One region of the Parageobacillus sp. KH3-4 genome, then DNA from elsewhere that is predicted to be linked to it. Evidence: a T-box and tRNA genes for the amino acid it is inferred to sense, from the RefSeq annotation. Region 1 holds a T-box; the other holds one or more tRNA genes.

Region 1 (7,971 bases):
TTTCACGACGTATTTGCGTCTGTGCATGTCGAGCAAATGGTTGCGAAGATGAATGAAGAAACACAAGAAGATTTACGGCTTGTTGATGGGTATGAGTATATCGGCAGAAAAGAGAATACGTATGACCTTAGCGATGATGTATTTGACTTTGAACTGTTTTTTGCCGGTTTATCGAAATATATGGTACCAAAGCGGGCGATTACGCCAAAAGTAAAAGAAGCGATAAAAAAATTAGCGTTTTTATACGGCATCGGACCGCTTGATATGCAAAAAATTGTCATGAGCGTGATTGATCCGTCTGACCATATTGATATCGATGCATTGCGAAAAGCCGTCCATGAGTGGTATGAGTTTGAACGCGGCGACTCTCCTCCTAGCTTAAGTTCGCGCGTGCAGCCGCTTCCATATCGTACGATGACGAATGTCGAGCCGAAAACGAAAGAGGAACTACTGATGAAACAGCTGGAAACGATCTCCCCGCGCCAATTGTTAATCGAAATATCCGGGGGGGCCGAACCGTCGATGAGCGATTTGCGTCTAATTGAAGATATTATGTTCCAGCAACAATTGCTTCCTGGTGTGGTGAACGTGTTAATTTATTATGTCATGTTGCGCACCGATATGAAGTTGACCAAGTCGTATGTCGAAAAGATCGCCAGCCATTGGTCGCGGAAAAATGTGAAAACAGTCAAGGAAGCGATGGAGCTGGCAAAACAAGAAGCAAAAACATATCAAAGCTGGGCAAAGGAAAAGGAAAAGGGCAAAAGAACAGGCAGAAAAGCGGTGCGAAAAGAATTATTGCCAGAATGGCTCAATATGGATTATAGTCAAAACGATGATCAAGATAAGGATGAAAACGTGAATATTGAGGCAAAACGGCGGGAGCTAGAAGAACGATTAAAAAAATATCGCGACGAACAATAGGATGTGAAAATGATGGAACGAATCGATCAACTGTTAAATCGACTGCTTGGCAAGAAAGGCTTTCAGCAGCACTATGAGCAAATGAAGCGGCGAATTCTTTCACACCCAGAAATACAAGCGTTTTTGCGCGAACATGAACAGGAAATCACAAAGGAAATGGTGGACCGCAGTTTAATGAAGCTGCATGAGTTTATGGAGCAAAGCAAAAACTGCGGCCAGTGCCCAAGTTTGGACCAATGCAAAAATTTTTTAAAAGGATACCACCCTCGCCTTGTGATCAAAGGAACAGCCATTGATGTGGAGTATGAACGCTGCCCGGCAAAAGTAAAATATGATGAGCGAAAGCGGCAGGAGTCATTGATTCAAAGTTTGTTTGTTCCCCGCGAGATTTTGCAAGCGTCGCTTTCGGATATTGATCTTGCTGATGAGGGGCGAATGAAGGCGATTGAACTTGCCGATCGCTTTGTGTCGGAGTATGAGCCGGGAAAGAAAATGAAAGGACTTTATTTATACGGGTCGTTTGGCGTTGGAAAAACGTATATTCTTGGCGCGATCGCCAACGCCCTTGCGAAAAAAAACGTGCCGTCTCTTATTGTGTATGTGCCGGAGTTTTTCCGTGAGCTAAAAAGTTCGCTGCAAGACCAAACGATTAACGAAAAACTCGATTATGTCAAAAAAGTGCCGATTTTGATGCTTGATGATATCGGCGCAGAATCCATGTCGAGCTGGGTGCGCGACGATTTATTAGGTCCTATTTTGCAATACCGGATGTTCGAAAACTTGCCGACATTTTTTACATCGAACTTTGATTTGCAGCAACTAGCGCACCATTTGACATATTCGCAGCGCGGGGAAGAAGAACAAGTGAAAGCGGCGCGCATTATGGAGCGGATCCGCTATTTGGCGCAGCCGGTCGAAGTGAAAGGAAAAAACCGCCGGCTTGAATAGGATGTTTCCAAAAGCGGAAATATCCTTTTATTTTTTATTCTAAACAATCGTTTGCCCCCATATATATAGAAACAAGCATTCACTCGTAAGGGGGGAAACGACGTTTGATTGAAATTTATTTTGAACAGGCACATGACGCTGAGAAGTTGTTTTGTTTACTGAATAAAAGGCAGAAAAAAACGACTCATCCGCGCTTTCGAACAACATACAATGGAGATTCCCTCGTCACGATTTACATATATGGCGACACCGATGAAGCGATCTCATGCGATTTGATACCGGCAATGACAACATTGATTCTTCATTTTATCGAAGACCGGCTATTGTTATCGATTATTTCTAATACGTTTTATTTTCAAGATAAAGAAGAGCAGCAGCAAATTTTACAGCTTGCCCATTCGTTTCTGGATGGAGAGAGGTATGATTACCGAACGGGAAAACAACCTTCCGTTTCACGCAAAACATTGATTGCAAACGCGCTAAGTCAGTTTTTAAGAGACGGTCTCTCTTTTTCCTTTTCGTCCTTTGTCACCTTTCGCCTTAAATCGTATATGGAGCAGCTTCAACACTACGTCGAACTGGCGATTGACGAATATAAACTAGAGCAGGAATATCAAAATTTTGTACAAATGTTGCGCGATTTCGTAGCAGCAAAGCGGCCGAAATTGCCTGTCATCCATTTAGTCCATAAGTCGCCATCTTTTCTTTTTTTTGATGAAAAGTTACGGGAAATTACAGCGAGTGAATTAAAACAATTCATTGACCGCAATTTGATCGTCAGCCAACCTATGTATATTGATTCTTCTTTATTAGCGCCGCTCGTGTCTATCGCTCCCAGCATGATTTATTTATATACCGATCATGAGGAGGACGGCATGGTTCAAACGATTCAAAACGTATTTCAAGAACGAATCCGGCTCTATAGACAAAGCGCTTTTGCAAAATATCGAGCCATTGATGCAAAGCAGGAGAGATGATCTTGATTTTTTCATGCACTCATTCTATAATAGCGTACATAGAGAATACATAAAAGTGATGATGAGGACAAGGGTGTATTTTTACGGTTTCCAGAGAGGGAAGGCATCGGCTGCAACCTTCCTAACACGAGAAATACACTTACCACCTCGGAGCTGCGGCAGTGAACGACGCATGTCCAGTAATTGCCGACGGTACGGCCGTTATTCGATTCGAGCCATCGCTGGGGAGAAGTGTGCCTTTTTACCGGCGATGGGAAGAAGGGTGGAACCGCGAAGCAAACTCGTCCCTTTGTTGAGGGAGGAGTTTTTTTATTTTTCAACATAAAAAAAGGAGGAAAAGAGTATGGCGGAAATGATTCGCATTACATTTCCTGACGGAGCGGTAAAGGAGTTTCCAAAAGGGACAACGACGGAACAAATCGCTGCATCGATTAGCCCGGGTTTAAAGAAAAAAGCGATTGCTGGAAAACTGAACGATCGTTTGATCGATTTGCGCACCCCAATTCAGGAAGATGGGGCGATTTCGATCATTACGCAAGATATGCCGGAAGCGCTTGACATTTTGCGCCATAGCACGGCCCATTTAATGGCACAGGCGATTAAGCGCCTTTATAAAAACGTCAAACTCGGCGTCGGTCCGGTCATTGAAAACGGCTTCTATTACGATATCGATATGGAAGAATCGCTAACTCCGGAAGACTTGCCGAAAATTGAACAAGAAATGCGGAAAATTGTGAAAGAAAACTTGGAAATCGTCCGGAAAGAAGTAAGCCGCGAGGAAGCGATCCGTCTTTATGAGGAAATCGGCGACAATTTAAAACTCGAATTAATTAACGATATCCCGGAAGGAGAAACGATCTCCATTTACGAACAAGGCGAATTTTTTGATCTTTGCCGCGGTGTCCATGTTCCGTCGACAGGGAAAATTAAAGAATTTAAGCTGCTGAACATCTCAGGAGCATACTGGCGCGGCGACAGCAAAAATAAAATGCTGCAGCGCATTTATGGAACGGCGTTCTTTAAAAAAGAAGATTTGGATGAATACCTGCGTTTATTGCAGGAAGCGAAAGAGCGCGACCATCGCAAATTAGGAAAAGAGCTTGAATTGTTTATGACTTCGCAAAAAATCGGACAAGGCCTGCCGCTCTGGCTGCCGAAAGGGGCGACGATTCGCCGCATTATCGAGCGCTATATTGTCGATAAGGAAATTGAGCTCGGCTATCAGCACGTCTATACGCCGGTGCTCGGCAGCGTCGAGTTGTATAAAACTTCTGGACACTGGGATCATTACAAAGATAACATGTTCCCGCCGATGGAAATGGATAATGAGCAGCTTGTGCTACGCCCAATGAACTGTCCGCATCATATGATGATTTATAAAAATAAAATTCATAGCTACCGCGAGCTGCCGATCCGCATCGCAGAGCTCGGCACGATGCATCGCTACGAAATGTCCGGAGCGCTTTCCGGCTTGCAGCGCGTCCGGGGCATGACGCTGAATGATGCCCATATCTTTGTTCGTCCGGACCAGATTAAAGACGAATTTAAGCGCGTTGTGAACTTAATTTTGGAAGTATACAAAGATTTTGGCTTAAATGACTATTCGTTCCGCCTTTCTTACCGCGATCCGCACGATAAAGAAAAATATTACGATGATGATGAAATGTGGGAAAAAGCACAAAGCATGCTGCGTGAAGCGATGGATGAATTGGGGTTAGAATATTACGAAGCGGAAGGAGAAGCGGCGTTTTACGGTCCGAAATTGGACGTACAAGTGCGCACAGCGCTTGGAAAAGACGAAACATTGTCAACGGTGCAACTTGACTTTTTAATGCCGGAACGCTTCGATTTAACATACATCGGCGAAGACGGCAAACCGCATCGCCCGGTTGTCATCCATCGCGGCGTCGTTTCGACGATGGAACGGTTCGTCGCCTTCTTAATTGAAGAATATAAAGGAGCATTTCCGACTTGGCTCGCGCCTGTGCAAGTGAAAGTCATTCCGGTATCGCCGGAGGCGCATCTCGACTATGCATACGAAGTAAAAGAAGCGCTGCAAGCGAAAGGATTCCGCGTTGAAGTCGATGAACGCGACGAAAAAATTAGTTATAAAATTCGCGAAGCACAAATCCAAAAAATTCCTTACATGCTTGTCGTCGGTGACAGGGAAATGGCAGAAGGCGCCGTCAACGTCCGCAAATACGGCGAACAAAAAAGCGAAACAGTGGCGCTTGATGGCTTTATTGCTTCCTTACAGGAAGAAGTGCGGCGAAAATAGTCAAAAACACACCCGTGAAGTTTTGCTTCACGGGTTTTTCAATGCATTCAGCGCTCCTTTCCCATATCCCCCTAGATTTTTTTATGTTATGTATAGTTCTTTACGCTGGACATGTAATACTGCATAAGGATCTTCTTATAATTAGGAGTTGTTTGCTAAAATCAACTATTTTGAGTTCTCTGCTTGACAATTGATAAAGTCAATTAATTGTTATAATTTAGTTGCGTTTTTTAAAGCAATTTCGTGTGCTTCTATTGTCCGCTCGATATCTTTTTCATCGTGAACGATAGACATCGAATAGCGATTTAACGGTTTTATATAAACACCAGCCTTTAATAGCTCATAATCTATTTTTTTGCGTAATGTCATATCTGCGTGAAACATATCTCTGTAATTTCTTATTGGCTTATCTGTTAAAATTATGTTGAAAATACTTCCCATTCCAATTGTTTGCATCTTAAAACCATAAGAATGATAAAGTGTTTCTAATTGTTGTCGCAATATGTTCGTATTATTAAATAGTAAATCCATTACTCCGTCTTGTTTTAATGCTTTAATTGTGGCTAAACCTGCAGCCAAGACGGTTGGATGACCATTGTAAGTACCACTGTGAAACAAAGGATCTTTCTTTACATCACTATCTTCTCCAAAAGCCAGAAGATCGCGCCCCCGATTTGGTGCACTAATCATCATGATATCCCTTTTCCCACCGACGGCTCCTATTGGAAATCCTCCACCAAGCACTTTTCCTAATGCGGTTAAATCTGGTTTAACCCCATATACTTCTTGTGCCCCACCTAGAGATACTCGGAAACCTGTCTTTACTTCATCGAAAATAAGCACAATATCAAGTTCTTCAGTCAACTTGCGGAGTTTTTTCATAAATGCCGGTTCAGCTGGAATGAATCCTCCTTGAACTGGTTCAAGAATAACTGCTGCTATATCGCTTTTGTGTGTACGCAAAATACTTTCTGTTGCTTCTATATCATTAAATGGCAATATGATCGTATTTTGAACATAATAATCTGGAATTCCGGGTGATTCAGGGACCGCCTGAGGTTGGTGCGGTTCTCCGGCTTTATTTAAGTTTGGGTTAACACTAAGTAATACTTGATCATAGCCGCCATGGTAATGGCCTTCAAATTTTGCTAACTTCTTTTTACCTGTGTATGCCATAGCAATTCGAATAGCCAAAAGCGTTGCTTCTAATCCTGAATTTGTATAGCGAACCATTTCAATTCCAGGATATAAATCAATTAAAGTTTGTGCCATTATGGTTTCTAGTTCATGCGGTGTACCAAATATAGTTGTGCCGGCTTCTTTAATTTGGCTCTCAACTGCATGAAGTACATCAGGGTGGCCATGACCTAGAATAAGTGCCCCGTAAGATAATAAATAATCAATGTATTCATTTCCGTCTAGATCATAAAGTTTACTTCCTTTCCCTTTTGCCATCACGATAGGATGTGGCGTGAAATATTTAATATTAGCGGTTACTCCTCCTGGGATAATTTCACATGCTTTTTGATAATACTCTGCTGATTTTGGTGTCAAATTAGATAACAAAAATTCACTCTCCGGAATAGCCATTTTATTGCCCTCCATGATAAAAAAATTATTTCTTTATAAGTAATTATATGAAATATTAATTTCTTTATCAAGAATTTTCAGTATTTTTTAGGGTTAGTAGATAAAATGACCTGTAGTACAGTCATTTATGGTTAGAATTATTGTTTATATTTTAGAATATATTGAATAATGAAAAAAATATTGCACAAAATATTCTGATATGTTAGATTTATTTCAAAATAGAGAATTTTGGAGGGATTCATTTGAAAACTAGGTTTGCCTTCTTTATTCTGATTGCGGCTATCTTGGGGGCAGTTTTTGGCTATTTTTTCCCAGAGGCAGGAGTTGCTATTAAACCGTTAGGTGATGGATTTATTCGTTTGATTAAAATGGTTGTTCTACCGGTTATTGTATCTACTCTTTTAGTTGGTATTACTGGGGTTGGAGATATAAAGAGAATGGGACGGGTTGGCCTAAAAACAATCATTTGGTTTGAATTAATTACTACTATTATTTTATTTATTGGTTTAGCTGTAGGTAACATATTAAAACCTGGTGTCGGGACAAACTTAAAAGATTTACCCAAAGCGGATATTTCCTCTATTTCAGAGAATACTTCCGTTGTTATGGATGGCAAAACATTAATTTTAAATATTATTCCGACTAATATTGTCGATGCACTTGCCAGAAGCGATCTCCTCGCAGTTATTTTCTTTTGTGTCATGTTTGGCATCGCTTTAGTAAGCATTGGAGACGAAGCAAAGCCAGTCATTCGAATTTTGGAAACGATTTCTAAAGCGTCCTTTAGGCTTGTAAATATGGTTATGTCGGTCGCTCCTATAGGTGTGTTTGCTCTTATGTCAGCAACTATTGGCACTTACGGTATTAGTTTGTTGTTACCATTAATGAAATTAATTGGTTCAGCTTATTTCGGGTTGGCAGTCGTTTTATTTGTTTTATTCCCGTTGGCAGCGCTTTTATTAAAAATAAAAATTACTGATGTTTATAAAATGGTTTGGGATTTGATGTTAATCGGAGCATCAACAGGCAGTACTGAGACGGTGGTTCCTCAATTAATGGAACGCGTAGAGAAATTCGGTGTTCCAAAGTACATTTCTTCATTCGTTATTCCTTCTGGCATGCCCCTAAATTCAGATGGTACAACACTGTATTTAAGTATTGCTGCTTTATTTATTGCGCAAGCTTTTGGAATTGAAATGAGCTGGTCTCAGCAACTAATTATGATATTATTTTTTGTTGTTACGAGTAAAGGAG
Region 2 (7,971 bases), 640 kb from region 1:
GTAGCTAACGCGTTAAGCACTCCGCCTGGGGAGTACGGCCGCAAGGCTGAAACTCAAAGGAATTGACGGGGGCCCGCACAAGCGGTGGAGCATGTGGTTTAATTCGAAGCAACGCGAAGAACCTTACCAGGTCTTGACATCCCCTGACAACCCTGGAGACAGGGCGTTCCTCCCTTCGGGAGGACAGGGTGACAGGTGGTGCATGGTTGTCGTCAGCTCGTGTCGTGAGATGTTGGGTTAAGTCCCGCAACGAGCGCAACCCTCGCCCCTAGTTGCCAGCATTCAGTTGGGCACTCTAGGGGGACTGCCGGTGACAAACCGGAGGAAGGTGGGGATGACGTCAAATCATCATGCCCCTTATGACCTGGGCTACACACGTGCTACAATGGGCGGTACAAAGGGCTGCGAACCCGCGAGGGGGAGCGAATCCCAAAAAGCCGCTCTCAGTTCGGATTGCAGGCTGCAACTCGCCTGCATGAAGCCGGAATCGCTAGTAATCGCGGATCAGCATGCCGCGGTGAATACGTTCCCGGGCCTTGTACACACCGCCCGTCACACCACGAGAGCTTGCAACACCCGAAGTCGGTGAGGTAACCCGCAAGGGAGCCAGCCGCCGAAGGTGGGGCAAGTGATTGGGGTGAAGTCGTAACAAGGTAGCCGTACCGGAAGGTGCGGCTGGATCACCTCCTTTCTAAGGACATCATCGTGAAAATAAAGTGGACGCGGAGTTTTGTTCAGTTTTGAAGGAACATTGGTTGTTCCTTCAAATGCTTTGCGCCTGCGTCTATGAACGGATGCAGGAGAAATCAATTGGTTCCTTGAAAACTAGATAACCGAAAGGAAGAAGCCGGGAAGCGAAGGCGGCGAAGATAAAGCCGGGTTTCGCATGGTTAAGTTAGAAAGGGCGCACGGTGGATGCCTTGGCACTAGGAGCCGATGAAGGACGGGGCAAACGCCGAAACGCTTCGGGGAGCTGTAAGCAAGCGTTGATCCGGAGATGTCCGAATGGGGGAACCCACTGCCCGTAATGGGGCAGTATCCATACCTGAATCCATAGGGTATGGAGGGCACACCCGGGGAACTGAAACATCTCAGTACCCGGAGGAGAAGAAAGCAACCGCGATTCCCTGAGTAGCGGCGAGCGAAACGGGAACAGCCCAAACCAAGAGGCTTGCCTCTTGGGGTTGTAGGACCACTCAGATGGGAGTGACAAAGGAACGGGGTAGACGAAGCGGTCTGGAAAGGCCCGCCAGAGAAGGTGACAGCCCTGTAGTCGAAACTTCGTTCCCTCCCGAGTGGCTCCTGAGTACGACGGGACACGGGGAATCCCGTCGGAAGCAGGGAGGACCATCTCCCAAGGCTAAATACTCCCTAGTGACCGATAGTGAACCAGTACCGTGAGGGAAAGGTGAAAAGCACCCCGGAAGGGGAGTGAAAGAGAACCTGAAACCGTGTGCCTACAAGTAGTCAGAGCCCGTTGATGGGTGATGGCGTGCCTTTTGTAGAATGAACCGGCGAGTTACGATGACGTGCGAGGTTAAGTCGAAAAGACGGAGCCGCAGCGAAAGCGAGTCTGAATAGGGCGCATAGTACGTCGTCGTAGACCCGAAACCAGGTGATCTACCCATGCCCAGGGTGAAGGTAGGGTAACACCTACTGGAGGCCCGAACCCACGCACGTTGAAAAGTGCGGGGATGAGGTGTGGGTAGGGGTGAAATGCCAATCGAACCTGGAGATAGCTGGTTCTCCCCGAAATAGCTTTAGGGCTAGCCTCAAGGGAAGAGTCTTGGAGGTAGAGCACTGATTGAGCTAGGGGCCCTCATCGGGTTACCGAACTCAGTCAAACTCCGAATGCCAACGACTTATCCTTGGGAGTCAGACTACGAGTGATAAGATCCGTAGTCGAGAGGGAAACAGCCCAGACCACCAGCTAAGGTCCCTAAGTGTACGTTAAGTGGAAAAGGATGTGGAGTTGCCCAGACAACCAGGATGTTGGCTTAGAAGCAGCCATCATTTAAAGAGTGCGTAATAGCTCACTGGTCGAGTGACTCTGCGCCGAAAATGTACCGGGGCTAAACGTACCACCGAAGCTGTGGGATGACCGATGGTCATCGGTAGGGGAGCGTTCTAAGTGCGCCGAAGCGAGACCGGAAGGACTCGTGGAGCGCTTAGAAGTGAGAATGCCGGTGTGAGTAGCGAAAACAGAGGTGAGAATCCTCTGCACCGAAAGCCTAAGGGTTCCTGAGGAAGGTTCGTCCGCTCAGGGTTAGTCGGGACCTAAGCCGAGGCCGAAAGGCGTAGGTGATGGGCAACAGGTCGAGATTCCTGTACCACCTCCTCACCGTTTGAGCGATGGGGGGACGCAGGAAGGTAGGGCGAGCAGGCTGCTGGAATAGCCTGTCCAAGCGGTTAGGCCGCCAGATAGGCAAATCCGTCTGGCAATAAGGCGGAACCGTGATGGCGAAGGGACCTTTGGTCCCGAAGTCCCCGATCCTACACTGCCAAGAAAAGCCTCTAGCGAGGTGGGAGGTGCCCGTACCGCAAACCGACACAGGTAGGCGAGGAGAGAATCCTAAGGTGCGCGGGAGAACTCTCGTTAAGGAACTCGGCAAAATGACCCCGTAACTTCGGGAGAAGGGGTGCTCTCTTGGGTCTCAAGCCCGAGGGAGCCGCAGTGAAAAGGCCCAAGCGACTGTTTATCAAAAACACAGGTCTCTGCGAAGCCGAAAGGCGAAGTATAGGGGCTGACACCTGCCCGGTGCTGGAAGGTTAAGGGGAGCGCTTAAGCCGCAAGGCTGAAGGTGCGAACCGAAGCCCCAGTAAACGGCGGCCGTAACTATAACGGTCCTAAGGTAGCGAAATTCCTTGTCGGGTAAGTTCCGACCCGCACGAAAGGTGTAACGACTTGGGCACTGTCTCAACGAGAGACCCGGTGAAATCATACTACCTGTGAAGATGCAGGTTACCCGCGACAGGACGGAAAGACCCCGTGGAGCTTTACTGCAGCCTGATATGGAATTTTGGTATCGCTTGTACAGGATAGGTGGGAGCCTGGGAAGCCGGAGCGCCAGCTTCGGTGGAGGCGGCGGTGGGATACCACCCTGGCGGTATTGAAATTCTAACCCGCACCCCTTATCGGGGTGGGAGACAGTGTCAGGTGGGCAGTTTGACTGGGGCGGTCGCCTCCCAAAAGGTAACGGAGGCGCCCAAAGGTTCCCTCAGAATGGTTGGAAATCATTCGGAGAGTGCAAAGGCAGAAGGGAGCTTGACTGCGAGACGGACAGGTCGAGCAGGGACGAAAGTCGGGCTTAGTGATCCGGTGGTTCCGTATGGAAGGGCCATCGCTCAACGGATAAAAGCTACCCCGGGGATAACAGGCTGATCTCCCCCAAGAGTCCACATCGACGGGGAGGTTTGGCACCTCGATGTCGGCTCATCGCATCCTGGGGCTGTAGTCGGTCCCAAGGGTTGGGCTGTTCGCCCATTAAAGCGGTACGCGAGCTGGGTTCAGAACGTCGTGAGACAGTTCGGTCCCTATCCGTCGCGGGCGCAGGAAATTTGAGAGGAGCTGTCCTTAGTACGAGAGGACCGGGATGGACGCACCGCTGGTGTACCAGTTGTCCCGCCAGGGGCACCGCTGGGTAGCTATGTGCGGAAGGGATAAGCGCTGAAAGCATCTAAGCGTGAAGCCCCCCTCAAGATGAGATTTCCCATCGCGAAAAGCGAGTAAGATCCCTCGAAGATGACGAGGTCGATAGGTCCGAGGTGGAAGCGTGGCGACACGTGGAGCTGACGGATACTAATCGATCGAGGACTTAACCAAGCGGAACGGAAAAGCAAAGGAAGCCGCCCAGCGAAACGGTTTCTTCCAAATGGACGGTTATCTAGTTTTGAGGGAACGAATCTCTCTTGACAAAAGAGATGATTAAAATATAATAATACCTGTCAGAATACTTGCCTAGTGACAATAGCGGAGAGGAAACACCCGTTCCCATTCCGAACACGGAAGTTAAGCTCTCCAGCGCCGATGGTAGTTGGGGCCAGCGCCCCTGCGAGAGTAGGTCGTTGCTAGGCAAGTTAAATCTTCCGCAGTAGCTCAGTGGGGAGCAACGAGCCTAAGCTTCATCGAATAAGCTGCGAGTTGCCTCGACGCATTTGACCTCTTTGAATTAGCTAGAAGAGGAAGAGGCAACAAAAATAGAGTATAAACCAATAACTTGTTATTCCGCAGTAGCTCAGTGGTAGAGCAATCGGCTGTTAACCGATCGGTCGCAGGTTCGAATCCTGCCTGCGGAGCCATGCTTCCATAGCTCAGTTGGTAGAGCACTTCCATGGTAAGGAAGAGGTCACCGGTTCAAGTCCGGTTGGAAGCTTTTGTAATTCTCTTGTTTTTTGGCCCGTTGGTCAAGTGGTTAAGACACCGCCCTTTCACGGCGGTAACACGGGTTCGAATCCCGTACGGGTCACTTTCTTTTTGTGGAGGATTAGCTCAGCTGGGAGAGCACTTGCCTTACAAGCAAGGGGTCGGCGGTTCGATCCCGTCATCCTCCACTATATAATATTTTATTGGATTGTGAGCAGTTGTAAGTTGCCCCCGACACGCTAATACTAGCTAGAAGTGAAAGGTAGATGGAGAGTCAAAGTACGCTCCATTACCTTTCATGCCACCTTAGTTCAATAATTAAGGTTTGGTAATTTTTTATGTCAGCCTTAAGCTTGTTGGTAAAGGCAAGCATTACATCCATGGGTTCGTTCCCATTTATCTAACATCGTTGATCAGCTAGAAGAAGGAAAACAAAGGAACTTAGCGTATATGTCGATCTTTTTTATGCCGGCTTAGCTCAATTGGTAGAGCAACTGACTTGTAATCAGTAGGTTGCGGGTTCAAGTCCTGCAGCCGGCATCGCAATGTGGAGGGGTAGCGAAGTGGCCAAACGCGGCGGACTGTAAATCCGCTCCCTTTGGGTTCGGCGGTTCGAATCCGTCCCCCTCCATCTTCGTAGTTAAACAAGTATAAATTTTTATGTTATGTGTGATAATATTTTCGGTTGGTACTTCTGGATTGTTGGGCTATAGCCAAGCGGTAAGGCAACGGACTTTGACTCCGTGATGCGCTGGTTCGAATCCAGCTAGCCCAGCCATCACTCATTAGTTAGAATTGGCAGGAAGCAACGAGCCTAAGCTTCTATGGATCCGCTCCGAGTTGCCTCGACGCATTTAACATCTTTGAATAGCTAGTAGAGGAAGAGGCAACGGGCCGGAAAATTCCGATATGTTGTCCAACGCATTTAACATCTTTGAGTTTGCTGACAGGGGAAGAGGCATCGAAAATCATGAGTGTCTTCATTTAGCTATATGAGCCATTAGCTCAGTTGGTAGAGCATCTGACTTTTAATCAGAGGGTCGGAGGTTCGAATCCTCCATGGCTCATCGACATGCGGAAGTAGTTCAGTGGCAGAACACCACCTTGCCAAGGTGGGGGTCGCGGGTTCAAGTCCCGTCTTCCGCTTTTTTACAAATAAATATGGGGCCTTAGCTCAGCTGGGAGAGCGCCTGCTTTGCACGCAGGAGGTCATCGGTTCGATCCCGATAGGCTCCATTGACTAACATCCCATTTCGTTTCATTCCGAAATGGGATGTTTTTTGTTTGTGCTGATCTCAGATTTTTTGTCTGTCAAGAATAAATATTCAAAAAATTGTTAAGTTGAGTCAATATGATATTTTCGTCTACAATAGTGAAGTAGTACGATGGAAAGGGGAGGCAGCATGAAGAAGATATCGATTATTGGGGTGCCAATGGATTTAGGGCAGACACGCCGCGGTGTGGATATGGGACCGAGTGCCATGCGTTATGCGGGAATAATCGAAAGGCTAGAACGCCTTCATTATGAAATTGAAGATTTAGGCGATATTTCAATTGGAAAAGCGGAACGGTCTGATGATGAAGAGTTACGACTTAACTTACGTAATTTGAAAGCGATTGCAGAAATAAATGAAAAATTAGCCGAGATGGTGGACGATGTAGTCCAAAGAGGGCGCTTTCCTCTTGTATTAGGCGGCGACCATAGCATTGCCATTGGAACATTAGCAGGTGTCGCAAAGCATTATCAAAATTTGGGAGTTATTTGGTATGATGCCCATGGCGATTTAAATACGGCGGAAACTTCTCCGTCTGGGAACATTCATGGGATGTCGCTCGCTGTGAGTCTTGGCTTGGGGCATCCACATTTGACGAATATCGGTGGTTACAGCCCAAAAGTGAAACCGGAAAATATTGTTCTTATTGGTGTCCGCTCTCTTGATGAGGGGGAAAAGCGATTAATCCATGACAAGGGAATTAAGGTATATACAATGCATGAAGTAGATCGCCTCGGCATGACGACAGTGATGCAAGAAACGATTGCTTATTTGAAGGGACAGACGGACGGCGTGCATTTATCACTCGATTTAGATGGGATGGATCCGCACGATGCTCCGGGAGTGGGCACGCCGGTTATCGGGGGGCTTACTTATCGCGAAAGCCATTTGGCAATGGAAATGCTTGCAGAAGCGCAACTAATTACATCAGCGGAATTTGTAGAAGTCAATCCGATTTTAGATGAACGCAATAAGACTGCCTCCGTCGCGGTAGGATTGATAGGGTCCCTTTTTGGAGAAAAGTTAGTGTAGAGGCAGAAAACGGCAGATTTTATAGAATCTGCTGTTTTATTTTTGTTTAGTGAAAGATTAAGCAGATATGGTAAAATAATTGTACGTGCTTGCCTGAAACTTTTTTTATGCATGAACGTAATACACTGTAGCCGCAGTGTGCGGAGGTATCGTATTATATGGAGATATTCGTGAAAAAACGCATCAAAGCGATCAAAAAAGGGGATCAAAATGCCTATGCAGATATTGTAGACCTTTATAAAGACAAAATATACCGCTTATGTTACCGTATGCTCGGAAACCGTCACGAGGCGGAAGATACCGCCCAAGAGGCATTTATTCGCGCTTATGTTAATATTCATACGTATAATCCAAACATGAAGTTTTCTTCGTGGCTTTACCGAATTGCCACCAATTTAGCAATTGATAAAATCCGGAAGAAAAAACCCGACGCCTATTTAGACGAAGAGATAAGCGGCACGGACGGACTTACGATGTATTCGCAGCTTTCCTCTAATGAAGCTTCTCCGGAAGAAACATTAGAAAGCATGGAGCTACAGGAAACCGTACAGAAAGCGATTGAAAAACTTCCAGAAAAGTATCGCAGCGTTATTGTGTTAAAGTATATAGAAGATTTATCGTTACAGGAGATTAGCGAAATTTTGGATTTGCCGCTCGGCACCGTAAAAACAAGAATTCACCGTGGCAGAGAAGCGTTACGAAAGCATTTGGGCCATTTATGAGAGGAGGGAAGAACATGAAATGTCCACATAACATTATAAACCTTATGCACGATTACTTAGATGGTGATATTGAGCCGCATGATGCGAAAATATTAAGGGAGCATTTGCAGCAATGTTCGGCATGCGCTGACCATTTTAATGGATTAAAGAAAACAGTGGCGTTTATTCAGCATGCGTCCCACCTCATCCCTCCTTCTGACTTTACGGCGCGTGTGATGGCAAAGCTGCCGAAAGAGAAGAAGATAATTCGTATGAGAAGGTGGCTGCAAAACCATCCGTTCATTACCGCCGCGTCTTTATTTGTTATTTTGACGATCGGAAGCCTATTTACCACATGGAATGAACAAAAACAGTTTTCTGTTTCGACACGTGAAAATGTCATCATTCGTGGCCATACGGTTATTGTTCCGAAAGGAGAAGTTGTCCAAGGAGACATCGTCGTTCGCAACGGTTCTATAAAGATCGAAGGGAAAGTCGAGGGCAATGTTACCGTCATTCATGGTGAAAAATATTTAGCTTCCGCGGGGCAAGTAACAGGAGAATTGGAAGAAATTAACCAAGTATTTGAATGGATTTGGTA

Evidence for each region. The T-box of region 1 lies ahead of thrS (threonine--tRNA ligase). A T-box ahead of a tRNA ligase gene usually reads a tRNA of that ligase, here a tRNA-Thr.
Region 2: it has a tRNA-Thr gene. The T-box ahead of thrS (threonine--tRNA ligase) is inferred to sense a tRNA for this amino acid. The anticodon was not compared.

What each region holds. Positions count from the first base shown of each region.
Region 1 is NZ_AP025627.1:791,674-799,644, forward strand. Features, by position in the region: gene MWM02_RS04040 (replication initiation and membrane attachment family protein) at 1-924, shown strand, start outside; gene dnaI (primosomal protein DnaI) at 937-1,872, shown strand; gene ytxC (putative sporulation protein YtxC) at 1,977-2,849, shown strand; T-box leader at 2,899-3,141, shown strand; gene thrS (threonine--tRNA ligase) at 3,193-5,127, shown strand; gene MWM02_RS04060 (aspartate aminotransferase family protein) at 5,338-6,717, opposite strand; gene MWM02_RS04065 (dicarboxylate/amino acid:cation symporter) at 6,960-7,971, shown strand, end outside.
Region 2 is NZ_AP025627.1:155,858-163,828, forward strand. Features, by position in the region: rRNA gene MWM02_RS00880 (16S ribosomal RNA) at 1-691, shown strand, start outside; rRNA gene MWM02_RS00885 (23S ribosomal RNA) at 889-3,823, shown strand; rRNA gene rrf (5S ribosomal RNA) at 3,958-4,074, shown strand; tRNA gene MWM02_RS00895 (tRNA-Asn) at 4,225-4,299, shown strand; tRNA gene MWM02_RS00900 (tRNA-Thr) at 4,301-4,373, shown strand; tRNA gene MWM02_RS00905 (tRNA-Glu) at 4,395-4,466, shown strand; tRNA gene MWM02_RS00910 (tRNA-Val) at 4,479-4,551, shown strand; tRNA gene MWM02_RS00915 (tRNA-Thr) at 4,831-4,903, shown strand; tRNA gene MWM02_RS00920 (tRNA-Tyr) at 4,913-4,994, shown strand; tRNA gene MWM02_RS00925 (tRNA-Gln) at 5,067-5,141, shown strand; tRNA gene MWM02_RS00930 (tRNA-Lys) at 5,358-5,430, shown strand; tRNA gene MWM02_RS00935 (tRNA-Gly) at 5,438-5,509, shown strand; tRNA gene MWM02_RS00940 (tRNA-Ala) at 5,527-5,599, shown strand; gene rocF (arginase) at 5,767-6,669, shown strand; gene sigW (RNA polymerase sigma factor SigW) at 6,828-7,391, shown strand; gene rsiW (anti-sigma-W factor RsiW) at 7,406-7,971, shown strand, end outside.